3 regions of the Novibacillus thermophilus genome follow, and region 1 is predicted to be linked to each of the others. Evidence: riboswitches for the same ligand, from Rfam matches in the RefSeq annotation. Region 1 holds a riboswitch; each other region holds the start of a gene.
The links. A riboswitch is a leader RNA that binds a small molecule or an ion and turns the genes downstream of it on or off. The one in region 1 is predicted to bind S-adenosylmethionine.
Positions count from the first base shown of each region.

Region 1 (7,298 bases):
CTTTCGCGTGTTTGACCTCATCTTTGTGTTGACAGGTGGTGGACCGGGTAATGCCACAGAGACGATTTCCATCCTCGCTTACAAGGTCATGTTTTCACAGACGAATTTCGGGGAGGGATCGGCTTTGTCCGTCATCGTGTTTGTGTGCGTGGCGATAATTTCTGCGATTTATATCAAAATTCTCGGCAAAGATTTGTTAAGCGACGGAACGGCTAAGTCGTGACTGAATGGATTGGAGGGGAGCGGCATGAGAAAAAATGCGGGACCGTTCTTTTACATTTTCTTGACCGTGTTTGTGTTCGCGGTGATGTTTCCGTTTTTGTGGATGTTGGCCAGTTCCATTAAGCCGGCTACCGAATTGTTTGGTGAGACAGCGTTTAACCCGATAGCGAAAAACCCGACGCTCGCAAACTACGTGTCAGTTTTTTTGACTACCCGTTTCTACGCTACTTGTGGAACAGCACAGTCGTATCCTCAGTGACGACGATCTACACTGTCGTCGTCGCTGCTTTTGCCGCATATGCCGTCGCCCGGCTGCACTTTAGAGGAAAGAGTGTTATTTTAGGGATCGTGCTGTCGGTTTCGATGTTTCCACAAATCGCTGTCATTTCACCGATTTACATGTTTTTGAAAAATTTGGGTTTAACGAACTCGTATCTCGGGTTAATCATTCCGTATACGACGATTACGTTGCCGTTGTCGATTTGGATATTAGTGACCTTTTTTCGCAAAATCCCATTTGAACTGGAAGAGGCCGCTAAAATCGACGGGGCCAATTTAATGCAAACGCTGTGGAAAGTTATTTTTCCACTGGCGGTGCCGGGCGTCTTTACAACGGCGATCCTCGTTTTTATCGCCGCTTGGAACGAATTTTTGTTCTCCCTCACAATCAATACAGAAGAACATTACAAAACGGTTCCGGTTGGAATCGCCATGTTTCAAGGACAGTACACCATTCCGTGGGGAGAGATCACGGCTGCAACCGTCGTCGTGACCATTCCCCTTGTGTTGCTCGTCCTCGCTTTTCAACGGCGGATTGTTGCCGGATTGACCATGGGTTCCGTGAAGGAGTAAAGCTAACAAAGGGGTAGGAGGGTTTACGCATGAAAAAGTTGAAAATTGGCGTCATTGGATGCGGCAGTATCGCGCGCCAGCGTCATTTGCCTGAATATGCAGCTCATTCGCAAGCAGAAATCACGTCCGTTTGCGATATCGTCCTGGAGCGCAGCAGAGAGGTGGCTGAGCAGTACGGGGCTGTCCCCTTCACCCGTTACGAAGATCTGTTAGCCAGTGACGTCGATGCCGTCAGTGTGTGTACACCGAATTATTTACATGCTCCAGTGACGCTTGCGGCGTTGAACGCCGGCAAACACGTCTTGTGTGAGAAACCGATGGCGACGACAAAAGACGATGCCTTGAGCATGATGGAAGCGGCCGAAAAAAACGGAAAAAAACTGATGATCGCCCATAACCAGCGCTTCGTTCGTTCCCATGTAAAAGCTAAACAGTTACTCGAAAAAGGTGAAATAGGGAGAATTTACAGTTTTCGGACTACTTTTGGCCACGCTGGTCCGGAAAACTGGAGTATTGATGGTGGCGACAGTTGGTTCTTCCATAAACATGAGGCGTCCTTCGGGGCGTTGGGCGACCTCGGTGTGCACAAAGCGGATCTGATACGGTTTTTGCTAGGCGAAGAAGTGGTAGAAGTGGCTGCGTTTGTCGAAACGCTAGCGAAATCGCACGCGACAGTCGATGACAATGCGGTCTGTATATTAAAGACAGAAAGTGGGATTGTCGGTAGTCTGGCAGCGAGTTGGTCGTATGTGTCGGAAGAAGACAACACTACGATGATTTACGGGGAAAAGGCGATCCTGCGTCTAGAGGACGATCCCAATCACGCCCTCGTTGTACAGTACCACAACGGAGAAGTGGTCAAATACGCGCTAGGGAACATTCAGTCTAATGCTGCAGACGGACAGACCCAATCTCATGTCGTCGATGCATTCGTTCGGTGCATCGTCAACGACACCCCTCCTCCCGTCAGCGGACGAGAGGGACTGCGCGCATTGCACATTATTTTAGCCGCACTTGAATCAAACGAAAAAAAGCGAGTGATCCGACTAGACTATAGTTCGTAAACGGTGGTGCGCGAAAATGGTCGATCCGTTAAATGACCGATAACGGATACTTAAGGCAGATCGGAGTGTTCTAGATGAAAAAACTGCGGATGGGGTTGGTCGGCGCAGGACGTATCGCTACGGCTCGACACATCCCCGCTTATATGACGTTACCTCAGAAAGTAGATGTGACGGCGATTTGCGACATTCACGTCCAACGGGCAGAAGAAGTTGCGCGGGCTTACTCGATTCCACGCGTCTTTGAAGATTACCGCGACATGCTGAACGAGGTCGACGCTGTCACAATATGTACTCCGAACACCTTTCACGCTGACATCGCGATTGCCGCTTTGAAAGCGAATGTGCACGTGTTGAGTGAGAAGCCCATGGCTTTGACGACGAAAGAGTGCGCTTCCATGATCGCAGCGGCAAAACAAACCAAAAAAATATTGTCAATCGGTTACCACTACCGATTTATGAAACAATCGCAAGCTGCCAAAAAGCTGATGATGCACGGCGAAATCGGCCACCCCCTTGTCGTGAGGGTGCAGGCGCTGCGCCGCCGAAAAGTGCCGGGATGGGGGGTATTTACGCAAAAAGAGCTACAAGGTGGTGGTAGCTTGATCGACTACGGATGTCATCTTCTAGATTTGGCATTATGGCTGATCGGTCATCCGCAACCGCTAGAAATTATGGGAAGCACATACAACGCCTTGAGTAAAACGCCCGGACAAGTGAACGAGTGGGGGAAGATCGATTCCGAATCGTTTGACGTTGACGACCACGCGGTAGGATTTGTGAAGTTTGCCAACGACGTCACCTTGTTCATTGAATCGTCGTGGGCCGCGAACATTCGAGAAGATGTGGAAAGTTTGAGCATATCAGGTGACCGAGGTGGACTTGACGTATTTCCGCTTCAATTGAACTATACCAAGCATGGAATGTTGTTTAACACCGAATCCCCGTGGTTACCGGGTTGTGACGATCCAGGCCTGGCACAAGCGGAAAACTTCGTTTCTGCCTGTTTGGGGGAGGCGGACGTCATCGTCAAGCCAGAAGAAGCGATGGCTGTGTCACAGATTATTGAAGCGATTTATGAAAGTAGCGAATCAAGAAAAAGTGTCCAGTTCGAAAAAGGAAAGGAGATCTCACGGTGAAACTCGGTGTGTTCTCGGTGTTGTTGTCAGATCTATCATTTGAAGAAATGTTGGATTATGTGAAAGGAGCCGGCATATCTGCGGTAGAAATCGGTACAGGGAACAATCCTGGAGATGCGCATTGCCCGCTCGACACGTTGTTGGAGAACAAAGGTGAGCGGGAACGGTATTTGCGAGCCATTCAAACACGCGGGTTAACAATCAGCGCCTTCAGTTGTCATGGCAATCCGCTCTCGCCGAATAAGGACGTGGCGCAATCGTCTCACGACACGTTTGTGAAGACGGTCCGATTGGCTGAAATGATGGATGTTCCCGTCGTCAACTGTTTTTCGGGTACGGCAGGTGATCACGATGGAGCGAAATACGCGAATTGGCCGGTAGTCCCGTGGCCGACCGAGTACAGCGACGTACTGAAGTGGCAATGGGAAAAAAAGCTTATTCCGTACTGGAAACAGTGGGGACAGTTCGCACAGAACCACAATGTCAAAATCGGGTTGGAATTGCATGGCGGCTTTCTCGTCCACACACCTTATACACTGTTGAAACTGCGCGAGGCTACGTGCGAAGCTGTCGGGGCCAATTTAGATCCGAGTCACCTGTGGTGGCAAGGCATCGAACCGGTGGCAGCGATTAGGATATTGGGAGAAGCGAACGCGATCCATCATTTCCACGCCAAAGACACGTACATTGATCAAGATAACGTCAACATGCACGGTCTCACTGACATGCAACCGTACAGTCACGTAAAAACGAGGGCTTGGACGTTCCGCACCGTCGGCTACGGTCATGACTTGAAAGAATGGTCAGACATGATGAGTGCCTTACGCACGTACGGCTATGACTATGTCGTCAGTATTGAACACGAGGACCCGCTCATGTCCATCGAGGAAGGACTTACCCGTGCAGTCCGTAATTTGCAATCGATTCTCATGAAAGAGGAACCGACAGACATGTGGTGGGGGTGACACAGGTCGGGCCTTAGGCTCGACCTGTTGTACGCCCGCACCCCTTGAAGCAGAATGTTCCCGTTGAGACCAGAAGAAAAACAGTCGTTGACCAAGAATCTTATTTTCCCAACACCGACCAACTCGTTGTACGTCATGGTTCAATCCAGTGATGCTTCAGCGCATAAATCGCTGCTTGTGTGCGATCCTGTACCTTCATTTTACCGAGAATGTTTGTGATATACGTTTTAACGGTTTTTTCAGTGATGTGATTCAAGCTATATACGGATTAGCTGCCATCGGTTTGTTTGTTCTAATGACGATCATCATTTGGAAACTCAGACATGTCAGGCCAGCAGATACAACGCCTTATGAAGAAGTAACATCGTTTTAAAAAGGAATTCAACGTCTCAATGCAGAAATGGTCTGCTTGTGACCAGATCCGTTTCAAGCACTAGAGGTGACTTGCTGATGTTCAGGGAAAGGTATTTAGCTACCTTCATGAAAATTAAAAGTTGACAAAAAATGCTTGACAGACGATAAACCTTAAGCTACCATAAAAAGACCTAAAATTACATAACAAACATTCCTTATCAAGAGTCGGGGGAGGAACCTGGTCCGATGAACCCGCGGCAACCATTACTTGCCCAAAGTAAACGGTGCCAATTCCAGCAGACTGTGAAGGTCTGAAAGATGAGGAAGAGTTGATCGTTTGTTTATACAAAAACCTCTTCCGAATCGGAAGAGGTTTTAACTTTTCCGGGGTAAAGGGTGTTCGTGGGATGGAAACAGTTCGTTATTACGTTGTTTCCGTAAATCCTAGTATCAAAATTGGATAAGTTCATTTTAAGGGGGTGATCGATCGTCTTCTGTACTTACCATTCGAGCTAGGTAAATTAGTCACTGATTCGTTTAAGGCATTGAATGCGGTACAGAGCTTGAGCCAGTGCACTGTGAGTACAAATGGCATGCCACGTGTCGGATGCCCTAAGAACCCGTCTGTCTCTTGACGTCACGCGATTAGGAGCAGTCTATCACCAAAAAAATTTTAGGAGTGCAAGTTAATGAGCGACGTTATCACGATATCGGGAAGCCCATCTGAACATTCGAGATCAGAGTGTGTCCTGAAATTTCTCTGTTCTTTGATAGAACAGGAAGGACTGTCGACAATCCAAATTTCAGTTCGAAACTTAAAACCAGAAGATCTCGTCTACGCGCGGTATGACAGTCCGTCGATTGAGGACATAGCACTATCAATTAAAAACGCCAAGGGACTCATTGTCGGCTCCCCTGTCTACAAAGCGTCTTACTCGGGTGTGCTTAAAGCGTTATTTGATTTGCTTCCGCAGGATATTTTGAAACATAAGCCAACCCTTCCGATCATGGTTGGGGGGAGTTTGGCTCACTTGTTAGCCGTTGATTTTGCTTTAAAGCCGCTGCTAACTGCGTTAAAAGCGCAAAACTTACAAGGTGTTTACTTGCTCGACCAACAGATTGATCGTGAGAACGAAACAAACCCCATTGTCAATCAAGAGGTTTTGCAACGAGTAAAAAAAGAATTGTATTCGTTCATTCGGACCGTGAAAGAGCAAAAAGCTTTGGTCGTTTAGACGATGTTGTACCTGGAGGTCTGCTCAAATGAAAAAGCAGATTCATTTGAATGGTTTTACCCAAAATTCGGTTGCTCCTCATTCACCAGGATTGTGGAGACATCCGGCAGATCAAGGTTATCGACATGGGGATCTCTCCTACTGGATTGAGATGGCTCATCTTCTAGAACGCGGAAAGTTCGATGCTATCTTTCTGGCAGATGTAAGTGGTGTTTACGATGTATATCAAAACAGTTACAAACCGGCAATCCGTAACGCTGTCCAAGTTCCGCTTCACAATACCTTGCTTCAGATTTCTGCGATGGCTGCGAACACGCAATATTTGGGGTTTGCAGCGACTTATTCGGCTACTTATACACAACCGTACAAATTGGCGCGAGAGTTTTCCACGTTGGACCATTTGACGAAAGGACGTGTAGCCTGGAATATTGTGACCTCCTACTTGGAGAGCGAGGCGGTCAATCAGGGATTAAAGACCAGAATTGAACATGACAAACGTTATGAACGAGCAGAAGAGTATATGGATGTGGTCTATAAATTGTGGGAATACAGTTGGGAAGAAGATGCGGTCATGGCAGACGAGGAAATCGGCGTATATGCTGATCCTGAAAAAGTTCATCCCATTCAACATAAAGGGGAATACTTTAGCGTGCCCGGTATTCACCTAGTCGAACCTTCTCCACAAAGGACCCCCGTGTTGTTCCAAGCAGGCTCTTCTTCTAGGGGGCGCGACTTTGCGGCAAAACATGCAGAAGCTGTTTTTACGACGACCCAGAATACCATAGCGGAATTAAAAGCTTTTTCAACGGATATACGCAGCAGGGCTAAGAAGTTTGGTCGTCGTCCGGAAGATATCCTCATTTTTCCCGGGGTCGTCCCTATCGTGGGCGCTACCGAAGCAGAAGCAAAGGCCAAGTACGAGGAATTGAAACAGTATGTCAGTTATGAAGGAACACTCGCGCTTTTGTCGGGACATACGGGAGTTGATTTCTCCCATTATAATCCTGATGAATACGTTGAAAACTTGGAAACGAATGCATCTCGGGGTTTTCTCCATCAATATACTACTGTCAACCCAGAGAAGAAATGGACGGTGCGGGAAGCCGTTACACATCACGGTCTCGGTATCGGAGCCTGGAAAGTCGTTGGGACACCGGAACAAATAGCGGATCAGTTTGAGTCTATGGCGGTAGAAGGTGACGTTGACGGATTTAATATCATTCAAGCCATTTCCCCCGGAACATTCCGCGATTTTGTGGACTATGTCGTTCCGGAGCTGCAAAGCCGCGGGATTCATAGGACGGAGTATGAGGCAACAACTTTACGTGAAAACATGTTTGGAAAGGGCAGGGTTCGTTTACCTAGTAATCATCCAGCAAAAAGACTCGGTTCACATTTGTCCCGTGAGGCGGCGAAGTCAGTACGTTGAAGAGGATCACCCACCGACTGCGGTAAGCATCGGTGGGTGAT
Region 1 covers NZ_CP019699.1:2,479,826-2,487,123, forward strand. Annotated here, with positions in the region: gene B0W44_RS12085 (carbohydrate ABC transporter permease) at 1-223, shown strand, start outside; partial or broken gene B0W44_RS12090 (carbohydrate ABC transporter permease) at 248-1,074, shown strand; gene B0W44_RS12095 (Gfo/Idh/MocA family protein) at 1,104-2,138, shown strand; gene B0W44_RS12100 (Gfo/Idh/MocA family protein) at 2,213-3,274, shown strand; gene B0W44_RS12105 (sugar phosphate isomerase/epimerase family protein) at 3,271-4,239, shown strand; partial or broken gene B0W44_RS12110 (response regulator transcription factor) at 4,373-4,489, opposite strand; gene B0W44_RS18925 (hypothetical protein) at 4,487-4,612, shown strand; SAM riboswitch class I at 4,806-4,918, shown strand; gene ssuE (NADPH-dependent FMN reductase) at 5,283-5,828, shown strand; gene B0W44_RS12120 (LLM class flavin-dependent oxidoreductase) at 5,857-7,257, shown strand.

Region 2 (7,298 bases), 1.6 Mb from region 1:
ATGCGTCAAGGGCGCTAAACGGCTCGTCCAACAACAGGATCTCGGGAGAAGTGACGAGGGCCCGGGCAATCGCCACTCGTTGTGCCATTCCGCCCGACAGTTCTTTCTGATAATGCTCTTCAAATCCTGTCAAGTTTACGAGATCTATCAGTCGCTGGGCTTTATTGTATTTTTCTTGTTTACTCCCTTTCAACCCGAAGCAGACATTGTCGACAACTGTCAGCCAGGGCATGAGGCGCGGTTCCTGAAAAATGACTCCCGTTTCTTCACCCACACCGTTCACCACGTGTCCGTCAATCTTGACGACACCGTCGTATCCCGTATCCAGACCGGCGATAACGCGGAGGAGCGTGCTCTTCCCACATCCACTCATCCCCAGAATGCCGACAATTTCGCCTTTCTCCGCTGTAAAGCTGATATTTTTAACAGCGGTCTTCCCGTTGGCAAACGTGCGGGTCACTCGTTCGACACTCAACACATGTGCTACCCCCTCTACTTACCTTTTTGTGGCAAACCGTCTTGCCAGTGTAGCGCCTTCCTTTCCACTCCTTTTAACACGGCATCGGTACATTTGCCCAGAACAGCGAACAAGATCAAGCTGCTGATGATGAGTTGCGGGGCTGACGTGTTCTGTCCGAAGACGAGCAAGTAGCCCAGACCTTCACTGGCCCCCATCAGTTCGGCAGCGACGACGAACATCCATCCCAAGCCCAGTCCACTCCGCAATCCGACGAGAAAGGATGGCAGGGAAGCGGGCAAGACAATTCTCCTGATGTGTTCATACGCGCTAAAGCGGTACACTTGCCCCACTTCGATGAGTTTTCTGTCCACGTTCCGAATACCGCTGACAGTGTTCAAGTAGACGGGAAAGAACACGCCGACAGCAATCAGCGTAATTTTGGAAGATTACCCGATGCTGAACCATAAAATGAACAGCGGTACCCAGGCGATAGACGGGACGGAGCGAAGGGCTTGAATGGACGTGTCGAATAACTGTTCAACCGTTCGGTTCACCCCGACGAGCGCACCGAACACGACTCCGGCCGCCGTCCCAATGACAAACCCGATCAAGACCCGGTACAGAGTAATGCCGACATGGCTCCACAAACTGCCGTCCTGTACCATCTCGAGAATGGTCACAGCGACAGTTGCAGGTGCCGGAAGCAATTTGTCGGCAACGAGCCCTGCTCGGCTCAAGACTTCCCACAAAATGACGACGAGGAGCGGAACGATGCTTCTGATCAGAAAAGGTGGAACGCAAAAGCTCGCGCCACTCCCCTTTTTGCCAAACCTTTCTTGAGACGGAAAACGATACGGCTTTGAAAGTTCTCTTTCTTGTAATCGGGCCACGATTCGCCAACTCCTTTTTTCTCCTGGCATTACTGAACGACTTTTTCGGTAAACGATGGCTGTATGAGCTCATGGGAAAGGGAGTCGATATCGACATCGGCACCAATGATTCCTTCGCTTTGCAACACTTCTGCGGCAGCTTTTATCGCTTCACGGTGCACAGCTCCTGGAACGGGATCGGAGAAATCGTTGCGCCCCATTTCGATTTCGGCCACGTCTTTATTTAACTGCGCTGAATCGGCCAAAATGCGTGTCGCGTCAGCCGGATGGTCTAACGTCCACTTTCTCGCCTTCTCATACAGTTCGATCACTTTTTCTACGTATTGGGGATACTTTTCTTTAAATTCTGAACGCACACTGAGAAAGCCGTATGTATTGAATTCGGGGTTGCGATAAAACAAGTGCGCCCCTTCTTCCAGTTCCAGTTGAGCCATGTGCGGGTCCAATCCTGCCCAGGCATCGACTTCTCCTTTTGACAGTGCCGTGGCGCCATCGGGATGCTGGAGGGGCACCACTTCCACGTCTTCCGCTGATAGTCCTTCCTCGTTTAATGCCCGCAGCAAAAAGATGTACGGATCCGTGCCAATAGTGGCCGCCACCTTCTTCCCTTTCAAATCGTCCACGTGTTGAATGTCAGAATCGGCATTCGTGACGAGGGCGGTCCATTCCGGTTTAGAATAGATGTAGACAGTCTCAATCGGTGTCCCGTTTGATTTGGCGATGAGTGCAGCCGCTCCCGCCGACGAACCGAAGTCTACGCTGTTGCTGTTTAAAAATTCCAATGCCTTGTTACTTCCGAGACTGAGTACAAACTCGACGTCAATCCCTTCCTCAGCAAACACCTCCTCTGCCCAGCCTTTTTCTTTTAACACGAGACTTACCGGGGAGTAATAAGCGTAATCCAAGCGAATTTTGTCCGGTTTGTCCGCTCCTTCACCTTCCGCCTCGTCCCCCACCGAACGTTGACAGCCGACGAAAAACACTGTAACCGCCGTGACGAACAACGCCACTCTCACGAAAACGTACCGCACTTTTTTCTTCACTCCTCTTGTTTTTACAGTGAGATGTCACCTTCCCCCACAGCAAAAAATCCCCCCATAAGAAGAGGGATGGCATGCCTCCTCTTATCTCTCAGGAAACGTTCCTGCAGGAGTTGGCACCTTGCCAATCGAAAAGATCGACAGGTTGCCGGGCTTCATCGGGCCAGTCCCTCCGCCGCTCTCGATAAGAGTGATATTTGTAACGAAAAAACCTTCTTCCTAGATAAGAAGAAGGCAGTCAATCACGTTCCTCCTCCTTATCTTTCAAGACCGCTGTCTTGCAGGAGTTGGCACCTTGCCAATCGAAAAGATCAGCAGGTTGCCGGGCTTCATCGGGCCAGTCCCTCCACCACTCTGGATAAGAAGCGAAATTGAATGTCAATTTAAAATTGAGTTTATTTTACCCCACTGCATTTGTTTCGTCAACAGGCAATGTCATACCCCGACGTGTTGCATAAATAGTCGTGTCTAGCTCTCCCGTCACCCTGCCGGTCAGCACCCCGGCCGTCATACTTCCGCTGACGTTGACAGCCGTACGTCCCATGTCAATGAGCGGTTCGATGGAGATGAGCAATCCCGCCAGAGCAACTGGGAGGTTCATCGCGGATAACACGATGAGCGCGGCAAAGGTAGCTCCTCCGCCGACACCGGCAACGCCGAACGAACCCAACGCGACCACGGCGACTAACGTCAGAAGGAAAGAAGGACTGAGAGGGTTGATACCGACAGTCGGCGCGATCATGACCGCGAGCATAGCCGGGTAAATGCCAGCACACCCGTTCTGTCCGATGGTGAGACCGAACGACCCAGCGAAATTCGCCGTACCTTCGGGTACACCCAGGTCTTGGTGTTGAGCCCGCACGTTAAGCGGCAACGTCGCCGCACTGGAGCGGGAAGTGAAGGCAAACGTCAAGACCGGCAGCACCTTTTTGACATATGTCAGCGGATTTAGACCGGACACGGCGATGAGGAGCAAGTGGACCGCAAACATGACCAGCAGTGCCGCATAAGACGCCACTACAAATTTACCTAATTGCCAGATGGCATGAAGATCGCTCGTCGCAGAAACCCGACTCATCAAGGCGAGGACACCGTACGGTGTCAAACGGATGACAAGCGTGACAACCCGCATGACAACAGCGTGTAACGCATCCGTCAGTTTCGCAAACATCTCCGCCTGTTCAGCATGTTTTCGCTTGACTCCCAAGTAGGAGATCCCTAGGAAACTTGCAAATATCACCACGGCAATCGTCGACGTCGGGCGAGCTCCGGTAAAATCCAAGAACGGGTTTCCCGGCAACAACGACACGATTCGCTGCGGCACCGTCATGCCTTCCAATTCGCCCATTCTTTCTTCCAGTTCTTCGCCGCGGATTGCTTCTTCTTCTCCGGCGTGTATTTCCGTCGCCTGCAAATCAAACACGAAGGCTGCACCGATTCCGAGAACGGCGGCAATCGCCGTCGTACCGATCAAAATGCCGATAATCACGCCGCCGATTTTGCCGATGTTGTGTGACAACTGAGATTTTGTAAACGCTGCGAGAATGGAAATAAAGACGAGGGGCATGACCAACATTTGCAGCAATGTGACGTACCCGTTTCCCACGATGTTAAACCAATCGACAGACTTTTCAACTACTTCTGAATCCGGGCCGTAAACAAATTGCAAGCTGAGGCCGAAGACAATGCCAATCCCCAGACCGGCAAACACACGTTTAGAAAAAGATAAATGATTTTTCTGCATGAAGAACAAGGCTAAAGCAAACAAGAGCAACAGTACCACATTGATCACAATCAAAACATTTGTCATCTTGATCCTCCTTCCAGCTTTCCGCAAAAGCATATTTCACTTATTCCGATATGTCAAGTATGAATTTGACATACGTGAAGTCCACTCATGCCACTTCAATTCCTTTGCGAACGGGAACCGGCCCCTTCTTCAAACTGCCTCAGTAAAAGTGTACAATGGAGCTAGCCCAATCATGAGACAAGGAGAGATTCACCGATGGATTACCGTATTGAACGCGACACGTTAGGAGAGATGAAAGTCCCGACCGATAAACTCTGGGGGGCGCAAACCCAGCGCAGTTACGAAAACTTCCCCATCGGCACTGAAAAAATGCCCATGGACGTCATTCGCGCTTTCGCCATGCTCAAAAAGGGGGCGGCACTAGCGAACCGGCGTTTGAACAACTTGGAACCGGAGAAGGCAGAGGCCATCGCTCAAGCCGCCGACGAAATTTTGGACGGAAAATGGGACGCGCACTTCCCCCTCGTCGTGTGGCAAACGGGGAGCGGCACCCAATCGAATATGAACGTCAACGAAGTGATCGCTACGAGAGCGAATCAAATTCTTGAAGCAAAGGGCAGTGAACTGCGCGTTCACCCGAACGACGACGTGAACCGTTCACAAAGTTCGAACGACACGTTTCCCACCGCCCTCCACGTCGCCGCTGTCATCGCCGTGGAAGACCAGCTCTTGCCCTCCGTTGACAAACTGAAACAAACATTTGCTAAACAAGTTGAAGACTTTCAAGATATCATTAAAACTGGCCGAACCCACTTGCAAGATGCAACACCTTTAACTTTGGGGCAAGAAATCAGCGGATGGCACAGGATGCTGGAAAAAGACGAAAACATGATCAAGGAGAGCGTTCAGTACATGAAGGAACTGGCCATCGGCGGAACAGCTGTCGGCACTGGACTGAATGCCCATCCGAAGTTCGGGGACTACGTCGCCGAAGAACTGAGCCGCATGACTGGAAAGGGGTTCACTTCAGCGAAAAACAAGTTCCACGCGCTCACGAGCCACGACGAAATCGTGCATGCCCACGGTGCCCTCAAAGCCCTCGCGGCCGACATGATGAAAATCGCAAACGACGTACGTTGGCTCGCCAGCGGACCGCGCTGCGGCATCGGCGAAATTACGATACCGGCCAACGAACCGGGCAGTTCAATCATGCCGGGGAAAGTGAATCCGACCCAGAGTGAAGCGGTGACGATGGTGGCCGTCCAAGTCATGGGGAACGACGCTGCCATCGGTTTCGCCGCCAGTCAGGGCAATTTCGAATTGAACGTGTTTAAACCGGTGATCATCTACAACTTCTTACAGTCGACGCGCCTCCTTGCCGACTCCATCGTGTCGTTCAACGACCGGGCTGCTGTCGGAATCGAACCGAACCGGGACGTCATCGACCACTATTTGAACCAGTCGCTCATGTTGGTGACGGCCTTGAACCCGCACATCGGCTATGAAAATGCGGCGAAGATTGCGAAACTCGCCTTTGCCGAAAACATCACACTGAAAGAAGCTGCCGTAAAGACTGGACTGTTGACGGCAGAAGAGTTCGATCGCCTCGTCCGTCCAGAAGACATGATTCAGCCGAACGTTAAATGACACTTCAAACACCTGAACCGAGCGGTTGCTCCGTTCAGGTGTTTTGATTTGTTTGTAAGTTTTGTTCACATTGTTTAGACTAAAGGTAGTAGCTATTCCTCAAGCATCACTTACAAGGAGTGGAATTCGATGGAACTCACGGTATACTTAGCGGGACAAATTCACGACGACTGGCGGGAGCGCGTCCGGAGATTAGCGAACGAAAGAAAGTTGCCCCTCACGTTCGTCAGTCCCCAGGAAGACCACGATCTGTCCGACAACATCGGGGAAAAGATCAAGGGAACACAACCGAACAACATTTTCAAAGACGAAGCCGCATCGGAATTCAACAACTTGCGCACGAGCATTCTCATGCAAAAGGCGGATGTCGTCATCGCCCTGTTCGGAGACAAATACCGCCAGTGGAACACGGCCATGGATGCGTCCACAGCGCTGGCAACCGGGAAGCCGCTCATTCTCGTCCGCCATCCCGACTTGCACCATGCCCTGAAAGAGTTAGCCCAAAAAGCAGACGTCGTCGTGGATAACGTCGAACAAGCGTTGGATGCGTTAGCGTACGTATTGCGCTAATCCGAACGCAAAAAGTCCCCCATCACTTTTTTCACCTTGGGCACAACGTAGTGGCTCCCGCCGCGATCTTTTACGTCTTCCACCATCATCGCGATGAGGAGTGATGGGTCATCGGTATCCACGGCGACGAACCAGCCGTTTTCCGTTCCCGTCTCATCGTCTTGGCTTTCCTTTAATTCAGCGGTCCCCGTTTTCCCGGCGATGGTGACACCGGAAATTTTCGCCTCGCGGCCTGTCCCCTTCGGGTGTTCAACCACATCGATTAAATCGCTCAAGATGAGTTCGGCCGTCTCTTCGGAAATCACCTGCTCCTTCCAGACTTCTTGCGCCGGCTCACCTTCCGACTTCTCCAGTTGCGGCGCCAGCATATTTCCGCCATTGACAAGAGGGGTGTATGTCAGTGCCAGGTGCAGCGCACTCATCAGCACCTGTCCTTGACCGTATCCCGTGTCTGCCAGCTGAACCTCGCTTTGAATGCCGTCCTCTCCGGCCAACTGTGAGGCTTTAACCGGGTAGGCAAACGGGATCTTCTCCCCAATTCCGAACCCTTTGGCCCCTTCTAGGAAAGCTTCTTCCCCTATGTCAAGTGCCGTTTGGGCAAAGTAAATGTTGTCCGAATAGACAAAGGCGTCACGCAGGTTCACCGGTTTGCCGGGATCGGTGACGCGCCTGACTGTGTAGTTCCCCCAGGATGCATCCGCTTGCCACGACCTTCCTGAAATTTCCCGCTTCTCTTCCGGTCGAAGGGCGCCCGCCTCCAAACCGATGGCAGCCGTCACCGGTTTAAAAGCTGAACCGGGGGCAAACAACTGGGCAAAGCGATTAAGAAGCGGTTTTTTCGGGTCGCCTTCCCACTCCTCCCACTGTTCGCCTGACAGGCCGAGTACAAACGCGTTCGGATCGTATGCCGGGCTGTTCACCAGTGCCAGCACCTCACCTGT
Region 2 covers NZ_CP019699.1:875,804-883,101, reverse strand. Annotated here, with positions in the region: gene B0W44_RS04315 (ABC transporter ATP-binding protein) at 1-478, opposite strand, end outside; gene B0W44_RS19195 (ABC transporter permease) at 493-888, opposite strand; gene B0W44_RS19190 (ABC transporter permease) at 907-1,350, opposite strand; gene B0W44_RS04305 (aliphatic sulfonate ABC transporter substrate-binding protein) at 1,380-2,381, opposite strand; SAM riboswitch class I at 2,472-2,581, opposite strand; SAM riboswitch class I at 2,645-2,755, opposite strand; gene B0W44_RS04300 (L-cystine transporter) at 2,791-4,200, opposite strand; gene fumC (class II fumarate hydratase) at 4,396-5,787, shown strand; gene B0W44_RS04290 (YtoQ family protein) at 5,917-6,357, shown strand; gene B0W44_RS04285 (penicillin-binding transpeptidase domain-containing protein) at 6,354-7,298, opposite strand, start outside.
Region 2: another riboswitch for S-adenosylmethionine. It lies ahead of B0W44_RS04305 (aliphatic sulfonate ABC transporter substrate-binding protein); the one in region 1 lies ahead of ssuE (NADPH-dependent FMN reductase).

Region 3 (7,298 bases), 660 kb from region 1:
CAGCACCGTCCAGTTTTCGCCGTCGTTCGACCCTTTCAACACCCAGCTTGTCGGGTCCGCCTCGTGCGAATCTGCTCCGGAAGTCAACGTATACATAGTGGCCTGTTGTTTTCCTCCGGCAAACGCATATTGGATCCAGGGCTTGTCGCTGTTCACCGTCCAGCGCGTATCGGATGTGTTGTCGAACAACTTGGCAGTATCGCCGCCTTCACTATCGGACGCGGTCCCTGCATGATCATCAGTCAAATCTTTGAGCGGTTTCGGAGCCGATAATCCGTCTGTTGCCGCAGGCGTAATTGACTTCGGCAAGTCCGTTAGGTTACTTCCCCATTTGGAAGGCTTCGGTCCCATGTCGAAGTCTAACGTCGCACCGTCCACGAGATCGGCATGTGAGATGTAGTTTTTCGTGTAAGTTGTGCCGTTTAACTTTAATGCTTGAACGTATTTATTCTCCTTGCTGTTGTTTGGAGCGTTAATGACAATATCCTTGCCATTTTCCAGATGGATCGTCACTTTTTTGAACAGAGGGGCACCGATGGCATATTCCGGCGTACCCATTTTGAGCGGATAGAAGCCGAGGGCACTGAAGATATACCAGGCCGACATCTCGCCGTTGTCTTCGTCACCCGGATACCCCTGTCCGATTTCGCTTCCGATATAAAGTCGATTTAACACCTCGCGAACTTTCTCCTGCGTCTTCCACGGCTGACCGGCGTAGTTATACATGTAAATGATGTGGTGAGCAGGCTGGTTACTGTGCCCGTACATGCCCATCCTGACGTCCCTGGCTTCTCTCATTTCATGAATCAAGCCGCCGTATCCGCCCGGGAACATAGCTGTCTCCGGTGTTTCGAAAAATTCATCTAGTTTTTTGGCAAGCCCTTCTTTTCCACCGTACAGATTAGCCAGTCCTTGCCCGTCCTGTGGTGCGTGGAACGCCATGTTCCAAGCGTTCGTTTCTGTATAGTCCCTGCCCCATTCGGCCGGATTGAAGTTCTCCGGTGTGGACCGCCAGGCGCCAGAGGCCGTTCGTCCGTTGAAAAATCCGATTTTCGGGTTAAACATTTGGATGTAATTCTGGGCACGATTTAAGAAGTATGTGTAATCTTCCTCGTAATAAGGATCATAGGGATCCGTTTGGTCACCTTTCTCGGCGAGGGCCTTGGCTAAATTCGCGATACCGAAATCATTGATATACCCATCCAGTGCCCAAGACAGACCTTCACCGGTGGATGTGTTCGTATAACCGTCGAATACGGACGTAGCCATCCCTTTTCTGCCAACGTTCGCGTTAGGGGGCACGACAGCGGCATCCTTTATCGCCGACTGATAGAAACTTTTCACGTCGAAATTGGTGACGCCTTTCAGATACGCATCCGCAAAGGCGATGTTTGCACTTGTGCCGACCATCAAATTGGCGTATCCCGGCGAAGACCAGCGGGAGATCCAGCCGCTGTCCCGGTAGTGCTGCACGAATCCGTCAATCATCTCCCCGGCTTGTGTCGGAGTTAGCAAGGCGTACGCTGGCCATGCCGTGCGATACGTGTCCCAAAAGCCATTGTTCACGTACACCTTGCCGTCTTCAATTTTCGCGCACGTTTCAGTTGCTGTACTCGTCGTACACGGGTTCAAGTCAAACTGGCTCGCATATTTGTAAACGGGTTCCTCCAGCGTCCCGACATTTTCGTACGCTGAGTTGGGATACAGGAATAAACGGTACATATTGGAATACAGTGTAACGAGCTGGTCCTCCGTCGCCCCTTCCACTTCGATGATCCCTAACTTGTCATCCCACGCTTGCTGTGCCCTTTCTTTAATCGTTTCAAAGGTGTCCTCAGCGCCGATTTCCTGCTCCAAATTTTTCTTCGCTTGTTCGACACTGATCAGCGATGTAGCAATTTTCATCGTCACCACTTTATTTTCTGTCGTGTCAAATTTGTAGTAGGCCGTCACGTTGTCGCGGCCTTCTCCGGTCAATCTGCCACTGTCGACGATCGGCTGATCGAATGTCGCGTAAATGAACATCCGGGTCGCTCCAGTGGAAAGACCGCTTCTCTGATCTGTATAGCCTGTGATGGTCCTATTATCGGGATCAAGGGTAATGCCACCGTTATTGCTCACATTGTCGAATATGAGGTTAGAGGAGTTTCCCTTAAACGTAAAGCGCATCATCGCCGCGTGATCGGTCGGAGTCATCTCTGTTTGAATGCCATTTTCAAAGGTGACGCTGTAATAGTGGGCTTTGGCCATTTCGTTGTCGTGCTTGAATGGCAACGCACGTTCTTTCCGATCGGCACTCGGTTTGCCAGTTGCATCAGATGGCATCACCTGGAACGTCTGGCGGTCCCCCATCCACGGACTTGTCTCATGGCTTAAGGCAAAGGCCTGGATTTCCGGAAGATTATCTTCATTATTACTTTCGTGATATGCATAGATCCAATTGGACCCTGCGTTCGTCACCGGCGTCCAGAAATTAAACCCGTGTGGCACAGCGACTGCAGGGAAGGTATTCCCCGTGAAAACGTACCGTTTGACTGCGTGCCACGAAGTGTGTTGACATATTCGGAAAGTCTGTCATACGTTCTCTCTTCGGGATTCGCTTCGATTTTAATATCATCGATGCTCCCCTTAAATACGGCCGGGCCTCTGGGGTTATCGTAGGCAATGAGTATGCGCTCGATCGTTTTCCCCGCTGCGACATCTCCGATCTTTGATTTTTTAAAGTTCCATTGATGCGCGTACAGAGTTTTTGAATTTCCTTGGTCTTGTGGATTGAGTTTGATCCCGTGCTGGTCGACGGCTTCAAGCTCATGCAGATAGGTCCCGTCGGAAAATGCGAGATCGACGGCTGCATACGTACTCGCGTAGTCCAAATGATCCTTATCGGTAAATTCCGGAAAAATGTAATACGACAGTTCGGTATTCTCAGTTACCGGAATGTCGACATCAAAAATTTTATTATACGAATAAGCACGCCCTTCTGTGAGATGCGTTCCAGAATACGAGAACGCCTTCAAACCTGTCCATCCGACGTTCGTCTTAGCTGCATACGCGCTCGAAGGTCCTTTTGAGGTGAAAGATTTCATATCTGAAGGAGGTGGCGGCGGGACATCAATACCGTTGGATAGCTGGATTTCTGCTAACTGCGTCAAGCCATCCCCGGCATTTTTCGCAATGTCAAATCGATAATATTGGTAGGCGGTTTCGTTATCAAACTCGTAGATTTTCGTTTGGAAACGCTCTTCAAAGACTTCATTTGTTCTCGTATCCAACGTCGTCCAATTTTCGCCGTCACTGGACCCGGAAAGCGTCCAGTCTCGAGGATCTCGGCCCGGGTAGTCGTTCGCTGAAGTAAAGGCGTATTTCACAACCGTGTCCGGCTCAGAAAGTTGAAGTTCAATCCAAGCCGTACGCTCAAACGCCAGCCATTTCGTATTCACGTCTTGATCCATCAACTTCTGTTCCGTTTCATTCGGTGGATTGTTGGCGCTTGCCGTCACTTGCTCAACTTTATCTGTAATGTTACCTTGAATACCGTCAAATGGAATGTTGCCATCAACGCCCTCCGTCATTTTACGGCCTTCCGCATCCGTTTCGACCGTATTTTCCCAATCCGGTTGCGGATCACCTTCTTCAAACGAAGTGAAAAAATCGGTTGGGGCTGCATGTGCCGTCTGAACAGGTGGTGTATATAAAATCCCGGCAAGCAATGTATATCTGACGATCACTGACAAAACCCTCGTAACCCGTCCCTTCTTCATGTACGGTGAACCTCCTTTAATCCCTCTCTCTTTTTTACAACGACGATATTTACTTCTAAATGTGATGGGCTTTCCTTCAAACCTCCTTTTTTTGGCTTATGTTAGGTCATATTCCAACCTTTAATAGAATGCCTGTCCACTGTCAGAATGTCTGCTTCCGATTGAATTCCTAAAGTCACGCTCTCGGTTGATTCCATATTCCAGCGGTCATCCTCTGAACCTCCGTCTGATGTGTTGACATATTCGTAGTGTGTAATGACTTCTAGCGGGATCGGCATGTAAATGTGCTTACAGAGCGGGTTCATCGTCCACTCCCATCCCAATTGTAGGACAAACCATAAAAAATGTGAGGAATCAATCTCTTTACTTTTATGCTAATTTCTTCAAATTTTTGTTAATAGTTCGATATTACTGGTTGTTTTCGGGCTTTGTGCTCTATCATTTTGATGTATATAGACTATTAGACATAGCGTTCTTCGAAGAAAAATTCCCTTTGTCAAACCATTTTATTCCCAGGTTAGTCGTACAACCCGGATCAAGGCATGGTCCTTTGTGTTCATTGACCTTTGGCAAATTGAAATAAGGGGTTGACAGTCGAAAAAAATATTTTTAAAATGAGGTAAAATTAAAACAACAATACCGGAACTCTTATACAGAGAGGGGGAGGGACTGGCCCTATGAACCCTCGGCAACCATTGAATTGACTCAAACGGTGCCAATTCCAGCAGATCCTTGTGACAGGGTCTGAAATATAAGAGGTTCCGCTACAGAGTTACTACCCTCGTGTAGTCAGTGAGCGGCCTCTTAAACAAGAGGTCGCTTTTCAATTGTCAAAAGTCTGAAAGAAGGTGATTCCTCAAAATTTGTCGTCATATAAACATATTATTCCCATTAGATTAATCTGTTTACTACACTTAAAAAGGAAGGTTGCTCAATGAAAAAACAAATTCATTTGAACGGTTTTGTCCAACATTCTCCATCCCCCCATTCCACCGGACTGTGGAGCTATAAACAACACGAAGGGCATCGCCACAATCGCTTGGCCTATTGGGAAGAAATAGCCCGAATTCTCGAGCAGGGGAAATTTGATGCCCTGTTTTTCGCCGATGTGATCGGAACTTACAGCGTCTATCAAAACAGTTATGAACCAGCTGTGACGAATGCCGTTCAAATACCTGCCCACGATCCCTTACTTGTGATTTCAGCCTTGGCTGCCTCGACTCAACACATTGGTTTTGCCGTAACCGTCTCGACGACCTATTCACAGCCGTATTTCTTGGCGCGGCAATTGTCGACACTCGATCACCTTACAGAGGGTCGAGTCGGGTGGAACATTGTGACGTCCTACCTTGAAAGCGAGGCGGTGAATCTGGGTTTAGAAAGGCGCTTACCGAAACATGTCCGGTACGATCGCGCGGATGAATTTTTAGAGGTAGTTTACAAACTGTGGGAACACAGTTGGGAGGATGATGCTGTCGTCCTTGACCGGAAAAACCGTGTGTTCGCCGACCCCTCCAAAGTCCATTTGATTAACCACCACGGTTCGTACTTCGATGTTCCGGGACCGCATTTGGTAGAGCCGTCGCCGCAACGGACCCCTGTCTTGTTCCAAGCCGGGGCATCCCCGCGTGGGCAGCGATTTGCAGCCAAACACGCCGAAGCTGTGTTCATTAAATCCCATTCCCTTGAATCGTTGAAAAACTACGTCCAGAACATCCGGAATCTCGTGGAGGAACAAGGGCGGGACCCGCACAGTGTCCTCATTTTTCCTCTTATCTTGCCGATCGTCGGTTCGACAGAGGAGGAAGCGCACCGAAAATACGAAGAATTAAAAAACCATGTGAGCTATGAAGGGACACTCGCTTTGCTTTCTGGGCATACTGGCATAGATTTCTCCAAATTTGATCCGGATCAATACATCGAAGACATGGAAACAGAGGCAGTCCAGGGAAATTTGAACCTGTACACGAAAGATCCGACCAGAAAGTGGACGTTGCGGGAAGCGGTCATGAACCATGGCCTCGGAAACGGTACGGTCAAATTTGTCGGAACACCTGAACAAATCGCCGACCAAATAGAGCAATGGGCCGTTGAAGGCGATGTCGACGGATTCAATATCGCCCACGCTCACTCACCGGGAACCTTCCAAGAATTCGTCGAATATGTCGTTCCCGAATTGCAACAACGCGGTATCTACCGGACAGAATACGAAGCAGTGACGCTGAGAGAAAACATGTTCGGAAAAGGGCGTCGGTTCTTACAGGAGGACCATCCAGCAAAACAAATCCAGGTTGCTACAAACAGCTGAATGGTGCGATAGTGTCCCATTCGATTTCATGATAAAGGAGTTCAAACATGACGGAAATCCAACTGTTTTTGTGGATCGGTTTAGCTGCTTTCCTCGTCCTTATACTCGGAATTGGAATTTACAGCGGAAAAAAGACGAAGAGTGTCCGCGATTTTGCCATCGGCGGTGGTCAATTGGGACCGGTCGTCCTTGGGCTTTCTTTTACTGGAACGTATTTGAGTGCCGCGGCTTTTTTGGGTTATCCGGGTTGGTCCTACGAATACGGGTATTCCAACCTCTGGCTTTTTTTGGCGATCATGGGTGGCGGACCGATCGGCGTGTTGATGGTGGCCAAGCGGGCAAGAAAAATCAACACGACCCAACAATCTCTTTCTTTGCCAGATTGGCTTGGAGACTATTACTCCAGCGATTTTTTGCGAATTGCGACCAGCATCATCCTCCTTTTCAACATTTTTTACATCGCCGCCCAATTCGTCGCCGGAGCCAGGATTTTCGAGTATTTGCTCGAAATCCCCTATGGGAACGCACTGATGACGACTACTATCATTGTCATCATTTACGTCTACGTGGGAGGGGCGATCGCCGATGTATACACCGATGCGATCCAAGTCATTCTTATGGCGGTGACCGGACTTCTCGTTTTTGTCTCCGGTATCGTTCTGTTTTGGGAAGGGGGCCTCTCGGAAACCTTTTCCGCTATCACAGCTAAATTGACAGCACAAGATTCAGACTTGGGACGAGTCTTCCACCCCGAATCAGATTACTTTTACTCCCTTCCAGCAGTGATAGGCGCACTTTTGATTCAATGGGCGTTTGCCTCAGCCCCTCACCTTTTCAACAAAGTGCTTGGGGTGAAAGACGAACGGGATCTGGGTAAAATGATTTTCGTCTACGTCGTCACGAAGCTTTGCTGTCTGGCTGTTTTCTTCGGTGGATTTTACAGCCGCGCCCACCTGGGAGACCAGGTCGTCATGAGCGATTTGGCTCTGGTCGAATACATGGTCCGAGTTTTCCCCGCCGTGATCGCTGCCCTAATGATTGTGGTGATTTTGGCAGCGGCCATGTCGACGACGGACGGGCTGTTTGTTTCCATTTCCACCGTCTTCGCCAACGATATTTTCTTAAAAGCGCTCGTTCGACGCGGAATCTTGAAGATGAGCAAAAGACGTGCAGAAAAAACAGCTCTTCTCGTGAGCCGTGTCGCGACTGTCGGGGCCGGTATTCTGGCT
Region 3 covers NZ_CP019699.1:3,142,425-3,149,722, forward strand. Annotated here, with positions in the region: gene B0W44_RS18680 (GH92 family glycosyl hydrolase) at 1-2,490, opposite strand, end outside; gene B0W44_RS18685 (discoidin domain-containing protein) at 2,457-3,761, opposite strand; gene B0W44_RS15345 (hypothetical protein) at 3,863-4,084, opposite strand; SAM riboswitch class I at 4,407-4,519, shown strand; gene B0W44_RS15350 (LLM class flavin-dependent oxidoreductase) at 4,696-6,069, shown strand; gene B0W44_RS15355 (sodium:solute symporter family protein) at 6,117-7,298, shown strand, end outside.
Region 3: another riboswitch for S-adenosylmethionine. It lies ahead of B0W44_RS15350 (LLM class flavin-dependent oxidoreductase); the one in region 1 lies ahead of ssuE (NADPH-dependent FMN reductase).